Regions from separate parts of the Rhodococcus sp. NPDC055112 genome, predicted to be linked through region 2. Evidence: predicted binding sites of a transcription regulator. Region 2 holds the regulator's gene; the other holds the start of a gene.
What was found. The regulator HspR, encoded in region 2, represses chaperone genes until heat shock. The targets are predictions, from matches to a motif close to ANNTGAGTNNNNNNNACTCANNT.
Positions count from the first base shown of each region.

Region 1: clpB (ATP-dependent chaperone ClpB) is a predicted target of HspR. The motif match lies at 4,604-4,626, and genes of this name have one in related genera.

Region 1 is NZ_JBSGTR010000034.1:39,669-54,659, reverse strand. Features, by position in the region: gene ACWFRB_RS16025 (mycofactocin-coupled SDR family oxidoreductase) at 1-442, shown strand, start outside; gene ACWFRB_RS16020 (mycofactocin-coupled SDR family oxidoreductase) at 445-1,299, shown strand; gene ACWFRB_RS16015 (FAD-binding oxidoreductase) at 1,370-2,125, opposite strand; gene ACWFRB_RS16010 (AMP-binding protein) at 2,270-3,847, shown strand; gene ACWFRB_RS16005 (alpha/beta hydrolase) at 3,875-4,570, shown strand; gene clpB (ATP-dependent chaperone ClpB) at 4,712-7,264, shown strand; gene ACWFRB_RS15995 (MspA family porin) at 7,458-8,132, opposite strand; gene ACWFRB_RS15990 (MspA family porin) at 8,188-8,853, opposite strand; gene ACWFRB_RS15985 (FadR/GntR family transcriptional regulator) at 9,160-9,897, shown strand; gene ACWFRB_RS15980 (DUF5666 domain-containing protein) at 10,008-11,018, shown strand; gene ACWFRB_RS15975 (hypothetical protein) at 11,110-11,916, shown strand; gene ACWFRB_RS15970 (LemA family protein) at 12,065-12,637, shown strand; gene pyrE (orotate phosphoribosyltransferase) at 12,685-13,215, shown strand; gene ACWFRB_RS15960 (DUF5602 domain-containing protein) at 13,225-14,061, opposite strand; gene ACWFRB_RS15955 (MFS transporter) at 14,145-14,991, opposite strand, start outside.
Region 2 is NZ_JBSGTR010000055.1:20,433-35,423, reverse strand. Features, by position in the region: gene ACWFRB_RS20685 (flavin-containing monooxygenase) at 1-1,293, opposite strand, end outside; gene ACWFRB_RS20680 (globin domain-containing protein) at 1,403-2,566, opposite strand; gene ACWFRB_RS20675 (nitric oxide synthase oxygenase) at 2,831-3,955, shown strand; gene ACWFRB_RS20670 (sensor histidine kinase) at 3,960-5,144, opposite strand; gene ACWFRB_RS20665 (response regulator) at 5,146-5,784, opposite strand; gene ACWFRB_RS20660 (GtrA family protein) at 5,954-6,559, shown strand; gene ACWFRB_RS20655 (heat shock protein transcriptional repressor HspR) at 6,629-7,045, opposite strand; gene dnaJ (molecular chaperone DnaJ) at 7,045-8,250, opposite strand; gene grpE (nucleotide exchange factor GrpE) at 8,285-8,839, opposite strand; gene dnaK (molecular chaperone DnaK) at 8,836-10,680, opposite strand; gene ACWFRB_RS20635 (hypothetical protein) at 11,038-11,415, shown strand; gene ACWFRB_RS20630 (hypothetical protein) at 11,441-12,025, shown strand; gene ACWFRB_RS20625 (pentapeptide repeat-containing protein) at 12,769-13,668, shown strand; gene ACWFRB_RS20620 (transposase) at 13,967-14,221, opposite strand; gene ACWFRB_RS20615 (dynamin family protein) at 14,410-14,991, opposite strand, start outside.

The sequences.
Region 1 (14,991 bases), on a different contig from region 2:
CGTCTGGCACACGGTGAAGGCCGCGGCCCCGTCGATCGGCGCCGACGGCGGGTCGGTCGTCATCGTCAGCTCGACCGCGGGCATGAAGGCCGTCGCGGGCGCCGCCCACTACTCGGCGAGCAAGCACGCTGTGATCGGGCTGATGCGGACACTCGCAAACGAGCTGGGGCCGAAGTCGATTCGCGTCAATGCCCTGCTGCCAGGCGCGGTCGGTACCGCGATGACGCTGAACCCCGCCACCTTCGCCCGGCTGCGGCCCGACCTGGCGGACCCCACCGTGGAGGACGTGATGGAGGTCCTGGCGCGCAACCATCTGCTGCCGGTGCCGTGGGTGGAATCCGCCGACGTCAGCAACGCCCTGCTCTTCCTGGTATCCGACGAAGCCCGGTACATCACCGGAACCGAGCTGGTGGTCGACGCCGGCCTGACGCAGAAGGTGTGACGATGACGCGAGCGGGGACTACTCCGAGCGGGCGGGTGGCGGGCAAGGTCGCGCTGGTGACCGGCGCGGCCCGCGGCATCGGACGGGCGCAGGCACTGCGGTTCGCGCAGGAGGGGGCCGACGTGATCGCCGTCGACCTGTGCGGGCCGATCGACACGGTGGTCACGCCGCCGTCGAGCGCGGCGGACCTCGCCGAGACCGCGGCGCTGGTGCGCGAAACGGGCGGGCGGATAGAGACTTTCGAGGTCGACGTGCGCGATCGGGCGGCGCTGTCGTCCGCGGTGGACGCCGGGGTCGCGGCGTTCGGCGGCCTCGACATCGTCTGCGCCACCGCGGGGATCACCTCCTCGGCCCCGGCGCTCGATCTCGACGAGCAGACCTGGAACACCATGCTCGACGTCAACCTGACCGGGGTGTGGCAGACGTGCGCGGTGGCGGCGCCGCACCTGATCGAGCGGGGCGGCGGGTCGATGATCCTCACCAGTTCGATCGCCGGGCTGCGCGGCCTGGTCGGCGTCGCCCACTACACCGCCGCCAAGCACGGCGTCGTCGGGCTGATGCGTTCGATGGCAAAGGAATTGGCGCCGCACCAGGTCCGGGTCAACACCGTGCACCCCACCAACGTGGACACCCCGATGATCCAGAACGACGCGGTGCGCACGAAGTTCCGCCCCGATCTCGACCGGCCGCCGACGCGCGAGGAGTTCGCCGAGTCGGCCGCGACGATGAACATGCTCGCGATCCCGTGGATCGAACCGGTGGACGTCGCGAACGCCGCGCTCTTCCTGGCGTCCGACGAGGCGCGCTACATCACCTCGGTGTCCCTCCCGGTCGACGCGGGCAGCACCAGGCGCTAGGCGGCTGCGCCGCGGTCGTGCGCGGTTGAGGGGTCCCTGGACTCGTCAACCGCGCACGGGCGCGGAGCGCCTATTCGAACTGGATGGCGCCCGCGGGGGTTCCGCTGTCGATGAGCGCGCGCAGGGTGAAGCGCACCATCGCGGGGGAGCCGCAGACCAGCACCTGGTGGTCGGTGTAGGCGCCGTACGAGCTGACGACCTCGGCGAGGGTGCCCGCGATGATGTCGTCGGGGCCGAAGCCGATGTCGACCCGGGTGCTCTCGTGCCATTCGTCGGCCCACTCGGGGTCGTGCACGCTCTCGACGACGGGGACCACGGTCAGCCAGTCCAGTTGCTGGGCCAGGATCCACAACATGTCCGAGCCGTAGAGGTCGCGGGGGTGACGGCCGCCGATGAACAGGTACACCCGTGGCGGCCTCGGGCGCCGCGCGAGCTCCAGGATGATCGAGCGGAACGGGGCGAGCCCGGTGCCGCCCGCGACCATCACGATGTCCCGGCCGGAATCGTCCACCGAGAGGCGCCCGCTGGGCTCGCTGATCTGCCACTGGTCGCCGGGGGCGGTGTCGCCGACGATCGCGCCGCTGATCCAGCCGGCGGGCACCGTCCGGACGTGGAACTCGAGCTTGCCGTCGAGCGAGGGCGGGAGGGCGGGGGAGTAGCGCCGCGAGACCCGCGGGTTCTGCGGCACGGTCACCGAGACCGACTGCCCCGCGGTGAACGGGACGAACTCGCCCTCCAACCGGACGACCGCGAGATCGGTTCGTAGCCGGTGGTGCTCCACCACCGTCGCGGTCCAGACCTGCTGTTCGACACCCGTGTTCTGCATGCCCAGAGGGTATCGCGACGGCATTGACACCTGCACAAATGCAATTGCCACTAGAACATGTGTCAGTTTGCGTTCTAATGTGAGGCGTGCCACGCGCACGGCCGCGGCCCGCCAGCCGTGACCCCCAGTCAGAGCGGAGAAGAAATGACCACCGACGAGCTCGCCGACCTGCACCGCCCGCAGTACACCGCGGACCTGCTGATCACTGCGCTGGAGCGCAACGCGGACCGCCCCGCCCTCTACCTCGGGGACGTGGTGCTCACCGGTGGGCAGATGCGCGACCAGATCAGCTGCTTCGTGCAGGCTCTGCGGTCCCTCGGCATCGACACGGGCTCCACGGTCGCGATGCTCTCGAAGAACCGTCCCGAGGTGCTCATCAGCGTCGGGTCCACGATGATCCTCGGCTGCCGCAACACCGCGCTCGCGCCGATGGGATCGCTCGACGATCACCGCTACATCCTCGAGGACTCCGAGATCGAGACGCTGATCTTCGATCCCACTGCGTTCGAGGGGCGCGCGGCGGAGCTCAAGGCCTCGGTGCCGTCGCTGAAGAACCTCTTCTCGCTCGGCCCGTCCGAGGTGGGAGTCGACTTGCTCGCCCTGGTAGGGGATTTCGTCCCCGAGCGGCTGGTCGCCGCGAAGGTGGCCGGGTCCGACCCGAGCAGCATCGTCTACACCGGAGGCACCACCGGCAAGCCGAAGGGCGTGATCAACACCTTCCAGTCGGGCGTGACGCTGCCGCAGATCCAGATGGCCGAGTGGCAGTGGCCGGACGAGATGCGCTTCCTCGCCTGCACCCCGCTCTCGCACGCGGGCATGGCGTTCTTCGTGCCGACGCTGATGCGCGGCGGCGCGCTCGTGGTGCTGCCCGCCTTCGAGCCGGGCGCCGTCCTCGAGGCGATCGAGAAGCACAAGATCACCGTGACGATGCTCGTGCCGACGATGATCTACATGCTGCTCGACCACCCGGACCTGGCCAAGCGGGACCTGTCCAGCCTGCAGACGCTGTACTACGGCGCGGCGGCCATGTCGCCCGCGCGCCTGGTCGAGGGCATCGAGAAGCTGGGCCCGATCTTCTTCCAGTACTTCGGTCAGTCCGAGTGCGGCATGACCATCACCGTGATGCGCAAGGAGGAGCACGACCCCGCCAACCTCGAGCGGCTGGCCTCCTGTGGGCGTCCGGTGCCGTGGCTGGACGTGCGCCTGCTCGACGACGACCTGAACGAGGTGCCCCGCGGCGAGCTCGGCGAGATCTGCGTGCGCGGCCCGCTGGTGATGCAGGGTTACTGGAAGAAGCCGGCGGAGACCGCGGAGGCGCTGCGCGGCGGCTGGCTGCACACCGGTGACGTCGCCCGCGCGGACAAGGACGGCTTCCTGTACATCGTCGACCGCAAGAAGGACATGATCATCACCGGCGGCTTCAACGTCTTCCCCAGGGAGATCGAGGACGTCATCTCCGGTCATCCCGCGGTCGCCTCGGTCGCCGTCGTCGGTGTGCCGGACGAGAAGTGGGGAGAGGCCGTCAAGGCCTGCGTGGTGCTGCGCGAGGGCGCGACGGTGGAGGTCGCCGAGTTGGTCGAGCGGGTGAAGGCGGCGAAGGGTGCGGTGCACGCGCCCAAGACGATCGACTTCGTCGACGCGCTCCCGCTGACCCCGCTCGGCAAGCTGGACAAGAAGGCGCTGCGGGCGCGCTACTGGGAGGGCGCGGCGCGCGCGGTGTAGCGGCGATCGCGGGCGTAGCGTCGGCCCATGGCCACCTACGTCCTGATCCCCGGAGCCGGATCCGACTCGTCGTACTGGCAGTTCGTGACGCCGCCGCTGCGCGCGGCCGGGCACGACGTGGTGACGCCGGACCTGCCGTGCGACGACGATTCGGCCGGGCTCGCGGAGTACACCGACGTGGTGGTCGACGCGATCGGCGACCGCACCGGGCTGATCCTGGTGGCGCAGTCGATGGCCGGGTTCACCGCGCCGCTGGTCTGCGAGCGGGTGCCGGTGTCGCTGATGGTGCTGGTCGCGGCGATGGTCCCGGTTCCGGGGGAGGCGCCGGGCGACTGGTGGGCGAACACCGGGCAGAGGGCCGCCCGTCGCGCGCAGGACGTGGCGGACGGCCGTGACCCCGACGCCGAGTTCGATCCGGTCACGGTCTTTCTGCACGACGTGCCGCCGGAGCTGATCCCGGCGGTGATGGCGGGCGGGGCGCGGGAACAGTCCGAGACGCCGTTCCGGGCGCCCTGGCCGCTGCCGGCCTGGCCGGACGTGCCGACGCGGTTCCTGCTCTGCCGTCAGGACCGCATCTTCCCCGCGGAGTTCCAGCGCCGGGTGGTGCGGGACCGGCTGGGGATCACGCCCGACGAGATGGACAGCGGTCACCTGCCCGCGCTCGCGCACCCGGCGGAGTTGGTGGAGCGGCTCGAGCGGTACCGCGTCGGCCTCGGGCTGTGACCAGCGGCACCACGTCAGCCCCAAGATTCCCAAACTTGAGCGGAACAGACTCAACCTTTGGAGCGTTGGAACATGTGACAACGCCGAGTGGCCCTGCATAGGCTCGACGGCGACGACCGACGTCTTCCGAAGGGGTGACCAGTGGACTCGTTTTCTCCGACCACCAAGACTCAGGCGGCACTGACCGCCGCTTTGCAGTCTGCTTCCGCCGCGGGCAACCCGGACATCCGTCCGGCGCACCTGCTCGCCGCGCTGCTCGACCAGACCGACGGCATCGCCGCCCCGCTGCTCAAGGCGGTTGGCGTCGACCCGACCGCAGTGCACCGCGAGGCCCAGGCGATGGTGGACCGGCTGCCGCAGACGACCGGCGCGACCACCACGCCACAGCTCGGCCGCGAGGCGCTCGCCGCGCTCACCGCCGCCCAGCACCTGGCCACCGAGCTCGACGACGAGTACGTCTCCACCGAGCACGTCCTGGTCGGGTTGGCCTCCGGTGACTCCGACGTCGCGAAACTCCTTGTCGGGCACGGGGCCACCCCGGAGGCGCTGCGTGAGGCCTTCACCACCGTGCGCGGCAGCGCGCGCGTGACCAGCCCCGACCCCGAGGGCACCTATCAGGCGCTGGAGAAGTACAGCACCGACCTCACCGCGGCCGCGCGCGCAGGCAAGCTCGACCCGGTGATCGGCCGGGATACCGAGATCCGGCGCGTCGTACAGGTTCTCAGCCGCCGCACCAAGAACAACCCGGTGCTCATCGGCGAGCCCGGCGTCGGCAAGACGGCGATCGTCGAGGGTCTCGCCCAGCGCATCGTGGCGGGTGACGTCCCGGAGTCGTTGCGCGGTAAGACCGTCGTCTCGCTCGACCTCGGTTCGATGGTCGCGGGAGCCAAGTTCCGCGGCGAGTTCGAGGAGCGGCTCAAGGCCGTTCTCGACGACATCAAGAACTCGGCCGGTCAGGTGATCACCTTCATCGACGAGCTGCACACGATCGTCGGCGCGGGTGCGACCGGCGAGTCCGCCATGGACGCAGGCAACATGATCAAGCCGATGCTCGCCCGCGGTGAGCTGCGGATGGTCGGTGCCACCACCCTCGAGGAGTACCGCAAGTACATCGAGAAGGACGCCGCCCTCGAGCGCCGCTTCCAGCAGGTGCTGGTCGGGGAGCCGTCGGTGGAGGACACCGTCGGCATCCTGCGCGGCCTGAAGGAGCGCTACGAGGTGCACCACGGCGTGCGCATCACCGACTCGGCTCTCGTTGCGGCCGCGACACTCTCGGACCGCTACATCACCTCCAGGTTCCTGCCGGACAAGGCGATCGACCTGGTCGACGAGGCGGCGTCGCGGCTGCGCATGGAGATCGACTCACGGCCCGTCGAGATCGACGAGGTCGAGCGCACGGTGCGGCGGCTCGAGATCGAGGAGATGGCGCTCGAGAAGGAGACCGACGAGGCGTCCAAGGCCCGGCTGGTCAAGCTGCGCCAGGAGCTCGCCGACGACCGCGAGAAGCTGGGGCAGCTGAGCACCAGGTGGCAGAACGAGAAGCAGGCCATCGATTCCGTCCGCGAGATCAAGGAACAGCTCGAAGCGCTTCGCGGCGAGTCGGATCGGGCCGAGCGCGACGGCGACCTGGGCAAGGCGGCCGAGCTGCGGTACGGCCGGATCCCGGAGCTGGAGCGCAAGCTCGAGGCCGCGGTCGAGGCGTCCGGTGGCGCCAGCGACGGCGACGTGATGCTCAAGGAGGAGGTCGGGCCCGACGACGTCGCCGATGTCGTGTCGGCGTGGACCGGTATCCCCGCGGGCCGGATGATGGAGGGCGAGACCGCCAAGCTGCTCCGGATGGAGTCGGAGCTGGGCAAGCGGGTCGTCGGCCAGGACGAAGCGGTGATCGCGGTGTCCGATGCGGTCCGTCGCGCACGGGCAGGGGTCGCCGACCCGAACCGGCCGACCGGCTCGTTCCTGTTCCTCGGCCCGACCGGCGTCGGCAAGACCGAACTGGCGAAGGCGTTGGCGGACTTCCTGTTCGACGACGAGCGGGCGATGGTCCGGATCGACATGTCGGAGTACAGCGAGAAGCACTCGGTGGCGCGGCTGGTCGGTGCGCCTCCGGGGTACGTCGGCTATGACCAGGGCGGTCAGCTCACCGAGGCGGTCCGCAGGCGGCCGTACACGGTGGTGCTGTTCGACGAGGTCGAGAAGGCGCACCCGGACGTGTTCGACATCCTGCTGGCGGTGCTCGACGAGGGGCGCCTGACCGACGGTCAGGGCCGAACGGTTGACTTCCGCAACACCATCCTGATCCTCACCTCGAACCTCGGCGCCGGTGGCACCAGGGAGCAGGTGATGGACGCGGTGCGGCACGCGTTCAAGCCGGAATTCATCAACCGGCTCGACGACGTGGTGATCTTCGATCCGCTCTCGGAGCAGCAGCTGGAGTCGATCGTCGACATCCAGCTCGGGCAGCTGGCGAAGCGGCTCGCGGCGCGCAGGTTGAGCCTGGAGGTGTCGGGGCCCGCGAAGGAATGGCTGGCGCACCGCGGATACGACCCGCTGTACGGGGCGCGGCCGCTACGCCGGTTGATCCAGCAGGCGATCGGCGACCAGCTCGCGAAGCTGTTGCTGGCCGGGGACATCCACGACGGAGACACGGTGCCGGTGAACGTCTCGGTCGACGGTGATTCGCTGGTCCTGGGGTAGGTGTCCGACACACGACTGTGCGCGAGGTTCGTGGAGAACCTCGCGCACAGTCGCGTTGTGGCCGGGGTCGGGGTGCCGCGATTCATGGGCCGGGGGGCAGACCAGGAGCCGCGGCGCCGTCGAGCTCGGCGCCCACCCGGGTTCGGTCGCGTGAGGGGCGCGGCCGAGGGGACCGGGTGCGTTGGGGGTGGGATCAGCCGATGCTGAAGGGCTGGCCCCAGAGGGTGACGTTGCCGGTGACGTTGGCCGTGTTGACGGTGACCTTGACGTAGGAGCGGGCCTGCGCGTAGCCGGCGCAGCCGCTGACTCCGAGTGTGGAGTCGGCCCAGGTGACGCTGCCCTTGCCCTTGTAGGGGTTGGCGGCGCGGTGCTGTTCGGCGCCGAAGGGGTCGGCGAGCTCGAGGTCGAGGATCTTGTAGTCCACGGCCTGGCCGGGTCCGATCGAGACGTTGCCTGCGCTCTTGGCGGTCTGCTTGGCGGCGCCGTCGGGGTCGGCCCAGGTGGTGCTCATGCCGCCGTCGGTGCCGGTCTTGCCGCCGAGGGTGAGCTGGCAGGCGACGATGTAGCCGGGCTGGATGGTGCCGCTGCCGCCATTGGAGACCTCGACCTTGGTCGAGCCGGAGACCCACACGTTGCGGTGCAGCGGGGTCGAGCCCATCGACGGCGAGATGTTGGCGGTCTCGCCGGTGCGGGTGATGGTGACGACGGTGCCGTCGACGAGGGTCTCGGTGATCGAGCCGTCGGGCAGCGGGACGAGGGTGTCGGCGCTGGCGGCGCCCGCGGACAGGAAGCCGAGGGTGATGGCGGCGGCGCTGCCGACCGCGGCGGTCTTGAGCCCGCGACGCAGGCCGTTGGTGGTGACGTTCATGAATTCCCCTCTGAGGGTTCAGGTATCGAGTTCAGGTGCACGGGCGGCGGAGCCGCTATCCGATGCTGAAGGGCTGGCCGTACAGGGTGGTCTTGGAGTAGTCGTTGCCGACGATCTCGACCACGGTGTAGGAACGGGCCTGGGCGAACCCGCCGCAGTTCTGGATCTCGAGCTGGGTGTCCTGGTACTGGACGGAGTACTTGCCGTTCTTCTTGATGTCCTTGCCCGCGACGCCGACGAACTTGACCTGGCCTGCGGAGACCGGGACGGTCAGTGACCCCGACATCGAGGGGCCGGTCAGGTCCATCGAGGCGCCGATGGAGCCGCCGAGGCCGGTGATGTCGACCTGGCAGCCGACGATGTAGCCGGTGTTGATCCGGGAGATCCCGTGGGTGGAGGAGTTGTTGGTGCCGGAGGTGTTGGCGGCGCCGTTGAACGGTCCGGCCTCGCCTTCCTTGGTGATGCCGGTGACGTCGGCGGTGACGGTCCCGGAGACCCAGGCGGTGCGGCCTGCGCCGTTGGCGGCCAGCGACGGGGAGATCAGGGCGCTCTCTCCGGTGCGGGAGACGACCGCTCCCGGTCCGGCCTTCTGCCCGTCGGGCAGCGGCACGAAGGTGTCGGCATGGGCCGCACCGGTCGACATCAGGCCGATCGCCAGTGCGGCGGCGGCGCCTGCCATACGGGCGCCACGGCGCAGGCCTGACTTGCGGATCTCGCTCATTCGTTCCCCTCTAGAGGTGGTCAGTGGTGGTCGGAAGCGGTGCACGGGACCGGAGGCTGGTCAGATCGTGAGCCATGCTTCCGAACGCTGCGCACGAAACTATCCGCATCATTCGATTGAATGCAATGGACCACACCGAGACGGAAATGAGACTCATCTCACACCGGGTGGTTGGGTCGGGCGAGGCTCGTACAGTGCAGGACGGTTGTCCAGATTGGCCCCCCAACCCTGCGAATCATCTGTAGGATTCGGCCCCTGGGGGTTTTGTGCGGAATTGGCGGTTGTGCAGGGGGCGGAGCGATGGTGATGGACAGGGCGGATCGTCCGCAGAAGACGGCGATGATCATCGCCAGGCGGATCATTGCGGATATCGAGCGAGACGGCCTGCGGCCCGGTGACCGGTTGCCGCCGGAGCGGGTGATGCTCGAGCAGTATCAGGTCGGCAGGGGCACGCTCCGTGAATCGCTGCGATATCTCGAGCTGTCGGGTGCGCTCTCGATCAAGCCGGGGCCGGGCGGGGGTCCGACGGTGCAGAAGCCCGACGGCTCCCATCTGATGACCGGCCTCGGTCTGTTGCTGCAGTTCGAGGAGTCGCCCTTCGGCACGATCGCCGAGGCGCGCGTCGGCCTCGAGCCGTTGATGGCGCGGATGGCTGCCGAGCACCGAACCGAGGAGCATCGTCGTGTCCTCGCCGAGTCGGTTCGTGCGATGGAGGAGCACCTCGACGATCTCGATGCGTTCCTTGCGGCGAACCGCCGATTCCACAACACCATCGCGTGGGCGTCGGGCAACGCGCTGTTCGGCTATCTGGTCGATGCCATGGACGGGGTCTTCGTCGGGGCTGGGGTCGGGGTCGCCTATTCGGAGCGGTTGCGGTCCAGGGTGCTCGCGGACGACGTCGCCATTTTCACCGCGATCGCAGAAGGCGACCCTGACGCGGCGGAGACGGCGATGCGGGCGCATGTCGCGCAGTGGACGGCCTACCTGAAGGACAACTTCCCAGGCGAGCTGTCGCGGCCGATCGCCTGGAATGTGATGCGCTAGCCACCGTCGTCTTCAGCGCGGTCTCAGGTTCCGCCTCTATCCTGACGGGTCGGACTGAATTGACCAGCGGCGGGACCCACGATCGCCCGCGCAGAGAGCAGGCCCGAGACATGAACAACACGGACGATCCGCGCACACCGCAGGAGCGAACCGGCGACGGTACCGAGCCGTTCGACGCCGGCCCCGACCCCACCGCGGAGTGGGCTGCTGCGGCCGAGGGTGCCGCTCCGGACCAGCCGACCGAGGTCTGGGCCCGCGGCGCCGATCAGCCAACGCAGCAGTTCGACCGCTCGGCCGGGCCGGTGACGCCGCAATACACCACCGACCCGCACCAGGCCTACGGTCAGGTCCCGCCGAACGCGACGCAGGCGTACCCGACGTATCAGGGGTACGACCCGAACCAGGCGCCGAACGCGACGCAGGCGTACCCGACGTATCAGGGGTACGACCCGAATCAGCCGCCGAACGCGACGCAGGCGTACCCGACCTATCAGGGGTACGACCCGAACCAGGCGCCGAACGCGACGCAGGCGTACCCGACCTATCAGGGGTACGACCCGAACCAGCCGCCGACGCCACCGCCGACCGGCGGGTCCCCCTACCTCGACGGTGACCAGAAGAAGGGGCCGAGCAAGGGTGTGCTGGCGGTCGCCCTGGTCGTGGCGGGGCTGCTCCTCCTTGCGGTCGTCGGTCTCGGCGTCATGCTCATCGGCGGCGGCGGAGCGGACTCCCCGAGCAGCGCCTCGGCCCCGGTGACGAGCACCCTGCCCAGGGCCAGCACCGCGCCGCCGCGGACCTCCGAACCGCCGGCCACCAGTGCCCCCGACCTGTCGCAGATCCCGGGCGGTGTCGGCGAGGCGATCGGCGCGGCCGGTGCGGCCGTCGGGACCATCACCTCCAACGACGGATCCACGCTGATCCTCGACGGAATCGGCGGCTCCGCGGTCACGGTCGTCACCAACGGGTCCACCAAGATCATCTCGCTCAGCGGCGCGAAGGTCGGCGATCTCAAGCCCGGTGACACCGTCGTGGTCCAGGGTGAGAAGGGCGATGACGGGTCGGTCATCGCCAAGGTGATCGTGAACACCACGCTCCCGGATCTCGGGAACTTCGGGAACTGACGGCGGATCGAAGCAGATGATTTCGGTCCCCGTGCGAGCCGAGTGCCGCGCGGGGACCGTTCAGTCGATATTGTGACTGGCGATGACGCTTATCTGGTTCGGACTCTCAGCGATCGCGCTCGTGGGCGCGATCGTGCTCCTGTCCATCGATCGCAGCAGGCGCGACCAGTTCGGTCGCGTCAGGCAGATCTGGGCGAAGGCGCAGGGCTACACCTACAACGAGTCGGATGAGCACCTGCCGTCGCGTTGGCACCGGGCCGCGCTGGCCAAGCAGGAGTACCTCGGGGCCGTCGACGTGGTGCACGGCATCCGTCGCGGCGAGAACTTCGTGCTGTTCGACCTCGAGGAGACGACGACGATCGTCGCGGTCCAGCGCACGGTCGGCTCCGATGTCGACATCGATCTCCGGCTCCGGTCGACGCCGCCGCCGAAGGATGCGGACATGAACCTGCTCGGCTCGATCGGGCCGCGGGTGGTGTTCGCCACCGACCTGGAGATCGCCCGACGGGTCTGTGATCAGCGCATGGTGCATTTCACGGAGTCGGTTCCGCCGCATGTCCAGATGTTGTGGAGCGAGGGGGAGTGGACGCTCGGTTCGCTGCCGGTCACCAGCAACGGCCGTGAGTGGGACGCCGCGATCGACGCGGTCGCCCGGCTCTCCGGCATCCTGCACGTGCTGCCCCCCGTTCTCGACTCGGCACCTGAGGCGCCGCCGATGGCCGCCCCGGCCGCCCCCGCCCCCCGCGAGCTGCCGGACTGGGAGCGCTCGCCGTACCCGGCGCCGGGCGCGGACCAAGCCGCGCCGCCGAACGTTGTTCCGCTGGCGCGCACCGTAAATCACGATCCGGGACGTCCGTACCCGCACGAGGGTGACGTCGACCAGGACCCGCGCGGCTGAATCAGGCCCGGCGTACGGCCAGTGGGTGGACCCGGTGTGCGAGCGCCCCGGGGTGTGAGTAGATTGCACGCCTGTGACTCTTGTGACGGTTGTGGCGGTCGTTGCTGTTGTTCTTCTTGTGGCGTGGGCGGTGTCCGTGGTTCGACGCTTGCGTCGATTCGAGGGAAACCTCACCGCGAGCCGAGCCCTACTCGATGTGGAACTCGAACGACGGTGCGATCAGGCACCTGAGCTGATCGCCGCTGCCCGGGCCGCGGCGATGCCGTCCGAGATCCTGGCCCCGTTGGTCGGTGCACGGTCGCTGGCCGTCGCGCTGCGCGAGCAGGGCATGAGCCTCGGCGAGCAGGCCGGCTCCGAGAACGCGCTGTCCGTCGCGTTGCACCGGCTGATGTTCGAGGTGGAGTGCAACCCGAATGTCAAGCACGACTGGGCGATTCAGCGCCCCGCGCTCGAGCTCAAGGTGACCGAGCAGCGGATCATCGGAGCGGCCCGGGTGTACAACGACAGTGCCGCCGCGGTGAACCGGCTGGTGCGCTCGGTTCCCGCCGGGGTCGTGGCGCGGCTGGTGGGCGGGCAGCAGGTACCGCTGTTCGAGGCGACGGTCGTCGAATTGCCGATCGGTTCCGACGAGGCCGAGGCGCCCGCCCTGCAGGCTCCCCTGCACGACGACGCGGTCGCCATGACGGACCGGGACGCGGGCGTGCCCGGGGCCCTCCTCTAGGCGACTACGCTGGGGCGTCGAAACTGGACGCGAAGAGGAGCGGTCGAATGACGGAGAAGGCGGAGCTCGCAGGGCTCGTACGCGAGCTGGCTGTGGTGCACGGGAAGGTGACCCTGTCCTCGGGCAAGGAAGCCGACTACTACGTCGACCTGCGTCGCGCGACGCTGCACCACCGTGCCGCACCGCTGATCGGGAAGCTGCTGCGCGAGCTCGTCGCGGACTGGGACTTCGACGCAGTCGGAGGCCTGACCATGGGCGCGGACCCGGTGGCCATGGCCGTCATGCACGCAGAGGGCCGACCGATCGACGCCTTCGTGGTGCGCAAGGCAGCGAAGGCGCACGGCATGCAGCGCCAGATCGAGGGCCCCGACGTGGTGGGGAAGCGGGTGTTGGTCGTCGAGGACACCACCACGACCGGCAACTCCCCGCTGACCGCCGTGCGCGCGCTGCGCGAGGCAGGCGCGATCGTCGTCGGCGTGGCGACCGTGGTGGACCGCGCGACCGGAGCCGATGCCGTCATCGCCGCCGAGGGCGTGGAGTACCGCTCACTGCTCGGCCTCGAGGACCTGGGCCTGTAGCGCTTCGCCTCACGACGCCTGGCGCAGCACCATGCCGCCCATCGTGATGACGTACTCGTCCGCGGCGTCGTCGAACGTGACGGCGACGGTGGTGGGGTAGTAGCCGCTGCGCTGATAGGCCTGTGGCTGTTTGATGCTCCGCACGGTGTTCGGCTTGGTCAGCAACCACTCGCGGGTCGCCATCGGTTCCATGAAGGTGTAGTCGCCGTCCCAGGTTCCGTTGAGGAAGGCCAGCGTGAACTGGTAGGGGCCAGGGATCACCCCGTCGGTGACATCGAACCAGTGCACCCCCATCGCGGGGGATGCCTGCGGCACGAGCTTCGGCCCGAGCATCGGGAAGTAGTCGGGCGGGAGGTAGCGCGGGTCCGGCAGTCGCAGACCCTTCGCCTCGAAATCCGGCCTCGCCGGGTCGATCTCGGCCACCGCGGCCTCGTCGGCCATGTAGAAGTGGGTGTCGAAATGCGGCTTGTCGAACATGCCGCTGGGACCGTGACCGTGGTCGTTCCAGTCGAGGGTGGTGTGGTCGAAGACCGTCGCTGCGGCCTCGTCGGGTAGGTCGAGTTCGAAGGTCGCCACGTCGTGGGTCGCGGGCAGGTCGTACATCGCGCCCTCGGACAGCCGCATGCCCACCTCGGTGGGATTGCCCGCGGCGTCGAGGGTGACGAAGCTGTGGGCGGTCCCATCACCGACCCGAACCGCCGGGCCGTCGAACACGCCCGTGCCGTCGGGGACGCCCGCTCCACCGGTGGTGGGCTGGCCCGCCGGCGCGTGGGTACCCCCGGCCATGGTCAGCGCCGCACACGCGACGATCAGTCCGGCGGACAGGAACCTGCGGCGTGGACGCATCGTGCACCTCGGCTTCCGTGGTGATTCGCGTACCCGTCGATGCTAGTGCCGATGCACCGGGGCGGCGGCCCCTTTGGTGCCGCCTAGTCCGAACCGGCGGTGATGGCCGCGGCCTCGTCCACGCTGTGCGGCGCCGGGTCGTGGTCGTCGACGTGCGCGAGCACCCTGCGCCCGGTGGACAGCACCACGATGGCGGCGGCCGTGCAGAGCGCGCCGACCCAGAACGGCAGGTGCACGTTGCTCTCGCCGAGCTTGCCCGCCACCCACGGTGCGGCGGCGCCCCCGACGAACCTGACGAAGCTGTACGCGGCGGATGCGGTGGAGCGCTCGACCGGCGCGGAGATCATCACGGTCTCGGTGATCAGGGTGTTGTTCACGCCGAGGAAGAGGCCCGCAAGGACCACGCAGACGATCAGGACCGTCTTGTTCTCGGTGAACAGCGCCATCACCGCGAGGTCGACCGCGAACAGGGCCAGCGCGAGCATCATCATCGGCAGCGTGCCGAACGCCCGCTGCAGCCGCGGTGCCAGGAACACCGACGAGACCGCGAGCATCAGGCCCCAGCCGAAGAAGATGAAACCGATTGCGTAGGTTCCCATGTCGAGCGGGAACGGGGTGTACGCGAGCAGGGTGAAGAACCCGTAGTTGTACAGCAGCGAGGTGATCGCGACGGTGAGCAGGCCCCGATGCCGCAGCGCGAGGAACGGGGCGGACAGCGAAGTCCGGCCGGATTTCGGTGCGGGCGTGGCGGGCAACATCACCACGATCAGGATGAAGGCGGCGGCCATCAGTGCGGCGACGCCGAAGAAGGGGGCGCGCCAGCTGACGCTGCCGAGGACGCCGCCGACCAACGGCCCCACCGCGATACCGATGCCGAGCGCGGCCTCGTACAGGATGATCGCCTTCGCGACGCCACCGCTTGCCGCGCCG
Region 2 (14,991 bases):
GGCCACACCGAGGCCGAGGTAGGTCTTCGGGCCCTCGGCCCACGCCTGCTTGAGGGTCTGGCCGTCGCGTCCGACGATGTTCAGCTTCTCCATCGACCCGGTCATCGCGTCGAACCCGGTCGCGAGGATCAGCGCATCGATCTCGTAGTGCTCGTCGGCGGTGCGCACGCCCGCCGCGTCGATGCTCTCGATCGGCGTCGCCTTGAGGTTCACCAGCGTGACGTTGTCGCGGTTGTAGGTCTGGTAGTAGTTGGCGTCCGTGCAGATCCGCTTGGTGCCGATCGCGTGGTCCTTCGGGATGAGCAGCTCCGCGATCTCCGGATCGTCGATCACCGCGCGGACCTTCTCCTCCCAGAAGTCGCGGGCGGTCTCGTTGGACCCGGCGTTGGTCACCTGGTCCGGGAAGGTCTTGCTGTACAGCACGCCGCCGAGCTGCCAGCGCTTCTCGTAGGCCTCGCGCCGCTCCTCCTCCGACGCCTCCAGCGCCGACTTCGGATGCGCCTGGTGCGGCGAGCCGCCGCCGCTGAGGAACGAGAGCCGGCGACGCTCGCGATAGTTCGCCTTCTGCGCGGCGCGGTCCTCGTCGCTGAGCGGCACGTTTCCTGCCGGCACGCTGTAGTTGGCGCTGCGCTGGAACACGTAGAGCTGCTCGGCCTGCTTGGCGACCTCGGGGATGGTCTGGATGCCGGAGGAGCCGGTGCCGATCACGCCGACCCGCTTGCCGGTGAAGTCGACGCCCTCGTGCGGCCAGTGCGCGGTGTGGTAGACGCCGCCGTCGAAGGAATCGAGGCCGTCGATCGCGGGGATGTTCGCGTTCGACAGCGGACCGACCGCGAGGATGACGAAGCGCGCGGAGACAGCGTCGCCTGCGTCGGTGCGGATCTCCCACCGCAGCGTCTGCTCGTCGAGCGCGATGTCGGTCACCCGGGTGCCGAACGTGATGTCGCGACGGAGGTCGTACCGGTCCGCGACGTGGTTGACGTAGCGCAGGATCTCCGGCTGGGTGGCGTACTTCTCGCTCCAGTTCCACTCCTGCTCGAGCTCGGGGTCGAAGGAGAAGGAGTAGTCGACGCTCTCGACGTCGCAGCGCGCGCCCGGGTAGCGGTTCCAGTACCAGACGCCGCCGACCCCGTCGCCCGCCTCGAACACCCGCACCGACAGCCCGTCGCCGCGGAGCTTGTGGAGCGCGTAGAGACCCGCGAAGCCGGCGCCGACGACGACCACGTCGACATCGGCTCCTGTGTCGGCCTGAGGGGAAGGGGTCCCTGCGGACGAAGCTGACTGGGCGCTCACGGTGACTGCCTTTCGCTGGAGACTCTCTCTCCAGCGACGCTATTGCGGCGGCGTCACCGTGGCCTACCGCCCCTCCCGCTGACCGGGCGGTGCGATGCCAGGATGCGGATCAGTACAGCGGGTCGTGCCGCATGTGCTCGACCGGGACGCCCTTGGCCTGCAGCCGGAACTTCGCGGTCTGGATCGTCGAGGCGGACCCGACGATCTGGATGTCGTGGTTCGACCAGTCGCCGAAATCGGCGGCGACGGCGCTGACCTTGCCGGTGATCCGCTTGTACATCCCGGCGGGCGGCGTCGGGATCGGGTCGAGGTGCCACCAGGGGTTGGTGTCCTCCTCGGAGACCGGGACGACGGTCAGCCACGGGTTGGTCAGCGACAGCTGCCACAGGGTCTCGATGTCGTACAGGTCGCACGGGTAGTTGCCGCCCACGAACACGTGCACGTTCGGGTTGTTCGCGCGCATCGCCATCTCCATCAACTGCGCGCGCAGCGGTGCGATGCCCGTTCCCGACCCGATCATCAGCATGTCCCGGTTCTGGGTGCGGTCCACGCCGAGCGCGCCGAGCGGGGAACCCATCACCCAGGTGTCGCCGAGGTTGGTCTGGCCGACCATCGCCGGGCTCACCCAGCCGCTCGAGACGCGCCGGACATGGAACTCGATCTGCCCCTCGGGGTTCGCCGGGATGGCGGGCGAGAGGTAGCGCCACATGCGCGGGCGCCCGGGAACGGTCACGCTCACGTACTGGCCGGCGCCGTAGTCCATCGGCCGGTCCAGCTGCAGCCGGATCACCGCGACATCCTGGAGCACCTGCTTGTGCTCGACGACGGTGCCGGTCCAGGTCGCCGGGCCGGTCTCGTTGTTCGCGGCCTCCATCATCACCGAGGCGATCAGGGCGATGGCCTCGCGCCAGGCGTTGTCGACCTCGTCGGTCCACATCTCGTTGCCCGCGAAGTTCTTGAGCGCGAAGATCAGCGAGTTGCCGACCGCGGTGTAGTGCGCGTCGACCACGCCGTACTTGCGGTGATCGCGGCCGAGCTGGGCGAGGAACAGGAGAACCGGTTCCGGATCGTCGAGCTGGTCGATGACGTAGGCGATGGCGTGGACCAGTCGCTCTCGCTGGGCCTCCATGGCGGCGGGGAAGAACTCGCGGACCTCCGGGTTGTTCGCGAACAACACCGAGTAGAACGACTGGGTCAGACGAGCTGGTCCGTCGTCGCTCGCCGCCACGGCCTTGAAGGTCGACCGGACAAGCGAAATAGCCGTTGAATCCACTGCAGAGTCCCCGTTCCGCATACAAACGCGGCCTGCGGTGTCCTCTGCAGGTCGCGTGGCCCCACTCGGCGGGTTGCCGTTGGGTTTGGGCGAGTCTAGCGAGGAATCGTCGCGACCGAAACACGTACCAGTAGAACGACCGTTCAAGTCGACCGCGGCGACATCTCACACTACGATCTTGATCGCTGTGAGGTCGCCGCGGGGGCGACAGAATGGAGTTCCGTCATCGTGGTCATCGCCTCCGGAGAGGAAGGGCTCCGCGACATCTCGGCCGCGAGCGCCAGGACGTCGACAACCGAGGACCTGGATCGGCGACTGCGCGAATGCACCGAATTCTTCGCGCAACCCGAGCTGGCGCACCTGCCCGCGGAACGGCACACGGCGGCGCTGGACGAGTTCGCGCTCACCGGGCGCTACGAGCACACCACCGAGGAACTCCTGATCGGGGCGAAGCTCGCCTGGCGGAACCACGCGCGCTGCGTCGGACGCAATCACTGGCGCACCCTCAAGCTGATCGACGCCCGCCACGCGGTGACCGCGGCGGCGCTGGCCGAGGCGTGCTGGGAACACCTGCGGGTCGCCACCAACGGCGGCGCGCTGCAGTCGGTGATCACCATCGGCCCGCGGCCGCTCCCGGACGGCAGGGAGTTCCGCATCCTGAGCCCCCAGCTCATCCGCTACGCGGGGTACCGCAACGCAGACGGCAGCATCACCGGCGACCCGTGGCACGTCGCCCTCACCGAACAGGTGACGAAGATGGGCTGGCGGGGCGAGGGCACCCGGTTCGACGTCCTGCCGCTGCTGATCTCGGTCCCCGACGAGCCGCTGCAGTGGTTCGAGGTGCCCGAGGACCTGGTCCTCGAGGTCCCGCTCGTACACCCGAACTACAAGTGGTTCGCCAAGCTCGGCCTCAAGTGGCATGCGGTGCCCGCGGTGTCGAACATGGACCTGGAGATCGGCGGGCTCACCTACCCCTGCGCGCCGTTCAACGGCTGGTACGTGAGCACCGAGGTCGGTGCCCGCAACTTCAGCGACGAGAACCGGTACGACATGCTGCCGACCATCGCCAAGAAGCTGCGCCTCGACATGAGCTCGGACCGCACGCTCTGGAAGGACCGGGCGCTGGTCGAGCTGAACCGGGCCGTCATCCACAGCTACCGGGAGGCGGGGGTGATCATGGTCGACCACCACACGGTGGCCAAGCAGTTCTTCGACTTCGTCGGCCGCGAGGAGAAGGCCGGACGCACCTGCCCGACCGACTGGTCATGGATCAACCCGCCGATGTCCGCGGCGTTGACACCGACCTTCCACCGACTCTACGACGAGCCCGATCTCGACGTCCGGCCGAACTTCGTCACCCGGACACAGGCTTCCGGCTGCCCGATCTGATCCGTCAGGGCGACGGGATCGTCGCCAGCACGCGGGTGCCCTCCCCCGGCGCCGACGTCAGCTCCAGGGTCCCGCCCAGGTTCTCGATCCGGAGGAACTGCGAGGCCAGCCCGATGTGCCCCTCGGCGACGCGCGCGGGCAGGTCGTCCGGGTCGAACCCGACACCGTCGTCGGCCACCTCGAGCGTGATGGCCGTGGCGGTGCGGGTCAGCAGCACGTCGACCCTGTGCGCGTCCGCATGCTTGTCGATGTTGCCGAGCGCCTCCCTGGCCACCCGGTAGAGCAGCGACTGGCATTCGGGCCTACCCACCTCCGCCAGCCGCACCCGCATCTCGTAGCCGCCGCGGCGGCCGTGCCCGTCGGCCAGCTCACGCAGCGCCGCCGTCAGGCCCAGCTGCTCGAGCACCTGTGGGTGCAGCGTGGTGACCGTCGAACGGAGCTGAGTGGCGGTCTCACGCAGCGCGGCCTCCGCGGCCACCAGCGCGGGGTCCCCGTCGCGCTCGATCGCCTCCTCGAGGTCCATCCGGGCGGCGAGGACGTTCTGCAGCGGGCCGTCGTGCAGGTGCTCGGCCAGTCGCCTGCGCTCGCGCTCCTCCGCCCCCATCGACTCGGCGACCAGACGGCGGCGCACGTCCAGCAGCGAGATCACCGTCCCCGAGCGGCGCACCAGGACGAAGGACAGCGCGGTGGTCGCGGCGGTGAGCCACAACAGGAAACCGAAGTACAGGAACACCACTCCCGGCAGGTCGACGAGGTCGTCTCGGACCGCGTAGAAGATCCACACCAGCAGGTAGCCGACGGCCGTGCAGGTGCCGAGGGACGCGGTCAGCGCGGGCCGGTACTGGAACGCCACCGCCACCGGCAGCAGGAAGAACACCGGCAACAGCGAGGAGGTCGCGCCGCCGGACGCCAGGCAGAGGGCGAGCAGCGCCGCGATGTCGACGCCGGTGGATGCCCAGCCCGCCCACGGCCGCACCTGCCTGCGCAGCACCACCGCGAGCCACACCGCGGCCGCGACGGCGTACCCGAGCAGGATCAGCCGAAACAGCGTCGGCATCCAGTGCTCGATGCGGACGACCGGCCCCAGCAGCGCGATCAGCGCGATCAGCGGGAGCCGCAGGAAGGCGGTGACCCGCACGGCCTCCGTCGCGTACCGCTCGACGACGCGGTCCCGATCGCGGCCCGCCACGTCACTCCAGCAATCCCCGGCGCATGGCCTCGGCCACCGCCGCCGCGCGGTCGCTCACCCCCAGCTTCTCGTACAGCCGCTGCACGTGGGTCTTCACCGTGGACGGCGCCAGGAACAGCTCGCCCGCGATGGCCGGGATCGTCAACCCGCGGGCGATGGCCGCCAGTACCTCGCGCTCGCGGGCGCTCAGCGCCGGGCCTGTGGGCTCCGCGTGCCGCCGGACCTCGCCGAGCAGGCCCGCGGCCAGGCCTGCGGGGAGCACGTCGCGGCCCTTCGCGCAGTCGAGGACCGCGGCCACGATCTCGGCCCGCGTCGACTCCTTGGGCAGGAACCCGGCCGCACCCTCCTGCACCGCGTGGTAGACGATCGCGGACTCGTCGTGCGCGGAGAGCAGCAACACCCGGGTACCCAGTTCGTCACGGCGCACGGCGGCCGCGACCTGACTCCCGTCGAGCTGCGGCATCCGGTAGTCGACCAGCGCGACCTGCGGTCGGTGCTCCCTGATCAACGCCAGCGCGGCGGCCCCGTCGTCGGCCTCCCCCACCACCTCGACGGCGCCGCTCCCGACGAGCGCCCGGACGACGCCGTCACGAAAGAGCGGATGATCGTCGGCGACCACGACACGCACCTTCTCGACCATCGGTCACCACGACCCGAGACCGGTCATGGCTCACTGTCTCACGGTGCTCCCACCACTATCGGGCGATTTGAGCATTCACCGGATCTGGAGACGGATTGACTGCAAGCCACTGCTAATTAGTCGGGCGAACGAGAACCTGGACGTCGGGTGGCCGACCTACTGTGCAGAGGTGCGCAGATCGGAGCCTGCTCACACGGCATACGGGAGCGACTGGGCGTTCCGGCCACAACCAGGGGGCATCGAATTGAGAATCAACGAACATGTCGTGCGTTGCGTACCGGATCGATGGCTTGGACACCTTCTCAAGCACTCAGAGCTACTGAAATTCCTGATCGTAGGCGCGATCACCTTTGTCACCACGGTAGCCATCTTCTTCGGACTCAAATGGACGGTCCTGCCGTCCAATCCAGTCACGGCAAATATCATCGCAGTCCTGATGTCGACGATCCTGTCGTACATTCTGAACAGCGAATGGTCTTTTGCCGAACGAGGCGGCCGGCCCAAGCATCACGAAGCGGCCCTATTCTTCGGAGTCGCGGGAGTGGGGCTCGTCCTCAATCAGGTACCACTGTGGTTTTCACGCTACGTACTCGATTACAGAACCCCAGATGTCTCCTTCCTCGCGGAGAACGTCGCCGATTTCATCAGCGGCGCAATCCTGGGGACATTGATTGCCACAGCATTCCGCTGGTGGGCCATGAGGCGTTTCGTGTTCGTCACATCCGATGTCCAATCGGATTCCCCGCTGGATTCGCGAGAATGGGAGAATCGCTGATTCTGCACGTGAATCTCCGTCAAACCGAGGCACTCCGAAGATACGTAACGACTCTCGTAGACCCGCTGTTCAGCGCTCGTGCCGGGGCTTCCAGACGACCAGCGCGTTGTTGCGCGGGATCGGCACCAGGTCCCGCCGATAGCTGGCGTGCACCTGGGCGATCTCGGCCGCCATCTCGGTAACCCGCCGTTGCAGCGCCTCCACCTGGTTGGTCAGCTCGATGATCCGCTTGATGCCCGCCAGGTTGACGCCCTCGTCCTGGGACAACCGCTGCACCTCGCGCAGCAGTGCCACGTCCCTCGGCGAGTAACGACGGCCCCCACCGGTGGTGCGGTGCGGGGTCACCAGGCCGAGCCGGTCGTAGGTCCGCAGCGTCTGGGCGTGCATGCCCGCCAGTTCCGCAGCCACCGAGATCACGAAGACCTGGGCGTCCGGGTCCGCGGGCACGTCAGACCGACTGTGCCCTGGCCCCCGGGGCGCGGTCATCACGCACCCGCCCAGCCCGCACGCGGATCGAATCCGCTGGCCTTCTCGGCCGACAGATAGGTCTGCAGTGCCTCGGTGGCGGTCTCGTCCAGATCCTGCGGCACCGCGACCTTGACGGTCACGAGCAGATCGCCTGCACCTCCGCTGCGCTTGGGCACCCCACGACCGCGCACCCGAAGGATCCGACCGTCCACGGTGCCCGCCGGGATCTTGACACCGACCCGGCCCTCGAGGGTGGGGACGGAGACGGTCGTGCCGAGCACCAGTTCGCCGTAGCTGACCGGCACGGTGACCGTCAGGTCGTCGCCGTTGCGGCCGAACACCTTGTCCGGCTTGACGTGCACGGTGACGTACAGGTCGCCCGAGGGCGCGCCGCGCAGGCCCGCCTCGCCCTGCCCTGCCAGCCTGATCCGCTGCCCGTCGCTCACGCCCTTCGGGATCCGGACGGTGAGGTTGCGGGTGCGGTTCTGCACACCGGTGCCGTGGCAGTCGGTGCACGGGTCGTCGATGATCGAGCCGGTGCCGCGGCAGTCGTCGCACGGCTCACTGAACCCGAACGCGCCCTGGTTCCGACTGACGATTCCGCTTCCGTTGCAACGCGGGCACACCCGCGGGCTGGTGCCCGGCTTCGCACCGCTGCCGTGACAGGTGATGCAGGAGGCCGGGCTGGTCAGCCGCAGCGGGACCGTCACGCCCGTGGCGGCCTCGCGGAACGGCAGGGTGGTCTCGGCCTCGACGTCGCTGCCCCGCTGCGGGCGGGTGCTCGCGCCGGTCCGCGTGCCCGCGCCGCCACGTCCGCCGCCGAACAGGCCGCCGAAGATGTCGCCGATACCGCCGTCACCGCCGGAGGTGTAGCTGGTGCCGCCGCCGAACAGGTCGCCGATGTTGAACTCGCCGCCGCCGAAACCGCCGCCCGCCGTGCTGTACTCGGCGCCGGGGCGGAAGCCGCCGCGACCGAAGCCGCCGCTGGCGAACAGCCGGCGGGCCTCGTCGTACTCCTTGCGCTTGGCCGCATCCGAGAGCACGGCGTTCGCCTCGCTCACGGCCTTGAACCGCTCCTCGGCCGCCGTGTCACCGGGGTTGGCATCGGGATGCAGATCCCGTGCCAGCTTCCGGTAGGCCTTCTTGATCTCGTCTGCCGAAGCATCAGAGGAGACGCCCAGCTCCTTGTAGAAGTCCTTCTCGATCCACTCCCGCTCACTCACCGGGCGTCTCCTCCTCTCGTTGCTTCCTGTGTAACTACTCCGAGGCCCCGTCCGGCGCAGGCGCGCCGTCCGTGACCGTCACCATCGCCGTCCGCAGGATCCGGTCGCCGAGGCGGTAGCCCTTGCGCAGGACCGTCCCGAGCACCGGATGGTCGCCGTCGCCCTCGACCTGCACGGCCTCGTGCAGCTCCGGGGAGAAGGCGTCACCCTGGTCACCGAACGCCGCCAGACCGAGACCCTCGAGCACCCCGGCGAGCTTGTCGGACAGCGCCTTCAGCGGGCCCGACTCCAGGTCACCGTGCGCGCGAGCCCGGTCGAGGTCGTCCACGACATCGAGGAACTTGCCGACCACCGAGGCCCGCTCGGCCGCGACCGCCTGGTCGATACGGACGAGCGAGTTGCGGCGGATGTTCGCGATCTCCGCCTTCGCGTAGCCCAGCTCGGTGCTGGCCTTCTCGAGCTCCGAGGTCAGCGTGAGCAGCTCGTCCACGGTTTCCTCGGTGTCGGCCGCGGCCCCGACCGCCGCATCAGCGGCGGCCGGGGTCTCGATGTCGACTACTGGTTCGCGGTCGGCGTCCTGTTCGGTCACTTCTTGTCCTGATCGGAAGGCTCGTCCACGACCTCGGCGTCGACGACGTCGTCACCCTGGCTCGGGCCTGCACCGTCGGTGCCTGCCGCGGACTCGTCGGCCTGCGCCTTGTAGATCGCCTCGCCAAGGGCCTGGGACTCGGTGGCGAGCTTCTCCACCGCGGACTTCACCGCGGAGATGTCGCTGCCGGCAAGGGCGGTGTTGGCCTCCGCGATGGCGGCCTCGACCTTCTCCTTGACGTCCGCGGGCACCTTGTCCTCGTTGTCCTTGATGAACTTCTCGGTCTGGTGCACCAGCGACTCGGCCTGGTTGCGGACCTCGGCCTCCTCGCGACGGGCCTTGTCCTCCTCGGCGTGCGCCTCGGCGTCCTTGACCATCCGCTCGATCTCCTCCTTGGACAGGCCGGAGCCGTCCTGGATCTTGATCGTGTTCTCCTTGCCGGTGCCCTTGTCCTTCGCGGTCACGTGCACGATGCCGTTGGCATCGATGTCGAAGGTGACCTCGATCTGCGGCACGCCGCGCGGGGCCGGCGGGATACCCGCGAGCTCGAAGGATCCCAGGAGCTTGTTGTGCGAAGCGATCTCGCGCTCGCCCTGGAACACCTGGATCTGCACCGACGGCTGGTTGTCGTCCGCCGTGGTGAAGGTCTCCGAGCGCTTGGTCGGGATGGTGGTGTTGCGCTCGATGAGCTTGGTCATCACGCCACCCTTGGTCTCGATGCCGAGGGAGAGCGGGGTGACGTCGAGGAGCAGCACGTCCTTGACCTCGCCCTTGAGGACGCCGGCCTGCAGGGCGGCGCCGATGGCGACGACCTCGTCCGGGTTCACGCCCTTGTTGGGCTCACGGCCACCGGTCAGCTCGCGGACCAGGTCCGAGACGGCGGGCATCCGGGTGGAGCCACCGACGAGCACGACGTTGTCGATGTCCTTGACCGAGATACCGCTGTCCTTGATCACGGCCTGGAACGGCGCACGGGTGCGGTCGAGCAGGTCGGAGGTGATCTTCTGGAACTCGGCGCGGGTCAGCTGCTCATCGAGGAACAGCGGGTTCTTGTCCGCATCCACGGTGATGTACGGCAGGTTGATCGAGGTGCTCTGCGAGGAGGACAGCTCGATCTTCGCCTTCTCGGCGGCCTCGCGCAGACGCTGCAGGGCCATCTTGTCCTTGGTCAGGTCGATGCCCGAGGTGGCCTTGAACTTGTCGACGAGCCAGGCGACGATGCGCTCGTCCCAGTCGTCGCCACCGAGGTGGTTGTCGCCGGAGGTCGCGCGGACCTCGACGACGCCGTCGCCGATCTCGAGCAGGGACACGTCGAAGGTGCCGCCGCCGAGGTCGAAGACCAGGATGGTCTGTTCCTTCTCGCCCTTGTCCAGGCCGTACGCCAGCGCGGCCGCGGTGGGCTCGTTGACGATGCGGAGCACGTTGAGGCCGGCGATCTGGCCGGCTTCCTTGGTCGCCTGGCGCTGCGCGTCCTCGAAGTACGCGGGCACGGTGATGACGGCGTCGGTGATCTCCTCACCGAGGTACGCCTCGGCGTCGCGCTTCAGCTTCATGAGCGTGCGCGCGCTGATCTCCTGCGACGTGTACTTCTTGCCGTCGATCTCGACGTTCCAGTCGGTGCCGACGTGGCGCTTGACCGAGCGGATGGTGCGGTCGACGTTCGTGACCGCCTGGTTCTTTGCGGGCTGGCCGACCAGCACCTCACCGTTCTTGGCGAAGGCGACGATCGACGGGGTGGTGCGCGAGCCCTCGGAGTTGGCGACCACTACGGGCTCGCCGCCTTCGAGCACAGACACGACCGAGTTGGTGGTCCCGAGGTCGATTCCGACCGCACGAGCCATAGTGTTCCTCCTACTTGTCGCAGCACCCCCGGCGACATGAGGCGCCGGGGCTGGTTGTGCTGGCATTTCTTGGCCATCTCACCCTAAGTGAGTGCTACACGCTCAAGTTTGCAACCCATCAGCGTGGGAGTCAAGCTCGAACTTGAGTCTGGTTCACTCAAGGTTGTCGAAGTGGTCAACGGGGACGGTTCGCGTTTTGTTCCCGGCTCCCGGGTGTGTCGCCCGCCACGGTCGGTCAGGAACGCGGGACGAGGGCTTCCACCCCTTCTGGTGATGGTGCGCGGCCGACGACCGCCATAGCGTTGAAGTGTCCGGCGAGCCTCGGCCGCACCACCACACACGAAATGGTCTGTCGTCATGTCCACCAACCGAATCACCGCGGCCGTCCGCGCCGTCGCCGTCACCGCCCTGATCGGCCTGCCCGCACTCGGGTTCGCGGGCACCGCCGTCGCGCATCCCGGTGGCGAGCACCCGCCCGCCGTTGATCCCATCGTCGGGTCCGAGGGCGGACCGTGTTCGGAGAATCGGGTCGGCGTCGACGGGGACACCGGCAACCAGCTCGCCTGCGTCCACAGCCCCGACGGGGGCGTCTGGACCGGAACCAACGGAGCCATCAACGGCGTCCACGACTTCGGGTCGCCCTGCGACTCCTCGGTCGAGGACAGGTCACAGACGCGAGACGGCAGGGTGATCATGTGCACCCCGGGCGAAAACGTGTGGGAGTACGGCGCCTAGCGAGGCTCGGCCTACGATCCCAGGCATGGACAACGCAGGCGAGCAGGAGTTCGGAGTCCCGTCCCAGGCCGCACCCCCGCAGCCGCCGCACCGCCCGCAGCCGCCGCGCCCGGAGTTCGCCGCCACCCCGCTGCGCCCTGCGCCCACCGATGCCCCGCCCCGCGCGCTCACCGTCGCCCGGTCCGCCTGGATCGGCTCGTTCGCCGTCCTGATCGGCATCGGCGCCGCGACCGCGCTCAAGCTCACCGCGGTCCGCGACGCGCTCGAGTCCGCGCTGTCCACCGAACGGCCTGGCACCGCCAACCGCGACATCGCCGACACCGTCTCGGTCACCCTGCTGGGCTGTGCGTCGGCCGCCGCGCTGCTGCTGGTCGCCGGAATGATCTGCCTGCACCTGCTCGGTGGGCGCCGCAGCGCCGCCCGCCTCGCCCTCGCCGCGGTCGGCGCCGTCTCCGTCGCCGCGGCCATCGTGTTCCGGTCACTGATGGTCGACGCAGGCGAGGCCTCCGGCGGCGTGCTGGAGTGGGCCCCGCTGGTCTACGCCGGGCTCGTGATCGTCGGCGTCGCTGCGCTTTTCGCGCCCGGAGTAACCCGCTGGCTGCGGCACTGACCGCCGCGACCCGCGGCCGGACGCCTAGAGAGTGTCTACTAATCGACGAGGCGCTTGAGCCAAGTGCACACCGCCGATAGGAGCACGCCCGCTCGGTAGGTGAGGGCGAGCTTGTCATAGCGAGTAGCCAACCCACGCCACTGCTTGACAGCAGCGAAGAAGCGCTCGACGACATTGCGGCCCTTGCACTTTTCCGCATCGAACCAGACCAGACGACCACCACGACTACCTTTCCGGAGGCGGTGTCGTTTCACCGCCCTCGATACCACGCGATCGCAGCAGGGCCCGGTTGAATTTCGAGGAGTAAGCCTTGTCGCCGAGCACCGCATCGGGTCGGGTTCGAGGCCGGCCGCGACCGATCCGCGGGACCGACAGGCAGTCCATCAGATACGCGAACACCGGCGAGTCGCGTGCCTGACCTGACCCGACGAGCATCACTAGCGGTCGCCCGTTCCCATCGGAAAGCTGGTGGATCTTCGTTCTACCCACCGCTGGAGCGACATTCGCGGGAGACGGCCTTACAGTGATCTTCCTGTCCAGACCGTGGACGACGACCTGCTATCAGCTTGAGGAATCCCTTGATAAGAGTTTCGATGCCCGCGTATCGAGCAACCACCCACCCGCAGTACAGCTCACGCCCGTGGCGTCGAGCAGCTGTGCTTGCGTTGGGAGTGGTCGCCGCTCCGCTCGTTGTCGGTGCCCCAGTCGCGAACGCAGACACTGTCATCAGTGGCTGCACGATCGTGACCAACCCGACGCCGACCAATCACACGGACTGCCCGGGCGTGAACTTCGAGGAGTCAGAGCTGCCGGGCCTCAACCTTGCCTACGCCAACCTGGGCGGAGCACGCCTCAAATTCACGAACCTCGTCGGCGCGAACCTGACTGGCGCCAACCTCGCCAGCGCGGAGATGACCGGAGCGAAACTGAACAGGGCCGACCTCACCGGCGCTAACCTCACCGGATCGGTTTTGATGATGGCACAGGCAGTCGACGCCAACCTCACCAACGCGAATCTGAGCGAGGCGAGGATGTCGAACGCGAATCTGTCCCGCGCCAAGCTCTCTGGCGCCAACTTCTGGCATGCCGACATCAACGGCGTGCATCTGGACCAGACCATTCTTGTCCCCTCCGACCAGCGAGCGGTCGCTGACCCCGCCACGGGTACCGCCGTCGTCTCCTGGCCGACCCCACCCGTCCTGAACGGAACGTGGCTCGAATCTTGCGATCGAGAATCTGGGAGCAGCTTCCCTGTCGGAGTTACCACCGTGCGCTGCACCTTCAAAATCTTCACCGGCAAGATCTGGAGTTCCGCTGTAGGCAAGTTCACCGTCACCGTCCAGTCTCCAATCCTCCCAACGATTTCAGGTTCCCCCTGGAATGCCTCCGTGGGCCAGACGTTCCAGTTCCAGTTCGACGTCGCCGGCAATCCCCAACCCGAGATCACCACGACCAGCGTGCTTCCGCCTGGCATCACCCTGTCCCAGTCGGGGGTCCTGTCCGGGATTCCGACACAGGTCGGCACGTTCCCACTGACGCTCGCTGCGCGTAGCGAGGCAGGGGAATCGACCTTCACGACGCAGCTAGTCGTCACGGACGACAAGGTTCCAGGGCCCGCAGGGTCCTCGGTATTCGGTAGCTGAGTCCCCCCACCTGGCCCCCGGCCCGACCCAACTGAACACGGGGCCGGGCCGGGGCCGTATGGGAGGCGTCAGCTACTACTCAGCATCGAACCGCGCCTGCGACGACAATTCTATAGATCGGGTTCGAGGCCGGCCGCGACCGATCCGCGGGACCGACAGGCAGTCCATCAGATACGCGAACACCGGCGAGTCGCGTGCCCGACCTGACCCAACGAGCATCACTAGCGGTCGCCCGTTCCCATCGGAAAGCTGGTGGATCTTCGTTCCCAGGCCGCCGCGTGAATGGCCGAGTCCATAGTCACCTGGCTCGGCGAGCAGGTTCTTGTAACTCGATAGATCCCCCGGTGTCCCGACCCAGGTTCGCGGCGTGCTGATGAGCGCGGCCGATCGTCGAGTCCACTGACACCGTCCAGTCGATGTCACCGGCCGCGTCGGCCTGCGCCAACAGTGCCGTCAGGATTTCGTCCCGGGTGCCATCACAGGCGTAACGGCGTTGACGCTTCCAGACCGTCTGCCACGGCCCGAATTCCGCAGGTAGATCACGCCACGGCACACCTGCTCATACCGGTACACGATGCCCTCGACGACCTTACGGTTGTTTCCAGAAAGGACGCCCCTTGCGACCGTCGGACGAGGGCAGCATCGGCTCGATCAACGCCCACTGGGCGTCGGACAGGCACTCGGCACGTGACACCACGTCCAGTGTCATTGATCGAAGCGTCCCTATTTAGGAGACACGCCCTAGCCCGAGAGTTCCGCCAGCACACCCTCCGCGCTGCGCGCGCCGATCCCGCAGGCGCGCGCGGTGAACTGGTCCAGCAGCGGATGTTCGGCCCAGGTCCGCCACTTGCGCACCGCTGCAAGGGCAGCGGCCCGCTCCGCATTGACGCCGTCGTCGGGGTGGAGCCCGAGCCGCTCGCTGCGCCCGATGCCGAAACCGCCGACCAGCCGCTGCAGCTGCGCGACGTCGTCGTCGGACAGGTTCGGTCGCGTCGAGCGCAACCTCCCGAGCAACCGCAGCTCCTGAAAGCCGTGCACGTCGGCGAGCAGGCGTTGGGCCGAGGCGCGGATCGGCGAGGACTCGGCGCGGGGGTGGGCCGAGAGCACGCGGGTAAGCGCGAGCAGGGCCGAGTGTGTCTTGAGCTGATCCGCCCGCTGGCCGAACTGCACGTCGATCACCTGCCGCAGCTCGTGGAGGCCGCTGCGCTCGACGAGCTGCGTTGCGAGACTGGGCGAATCGGGCGTGCCGAGCTTGATCAGCGTGACCGCCAACCGGATCCCGAACAACCCGAAACGGTGCGCCAACTGGGCGCGGGTGTGCGC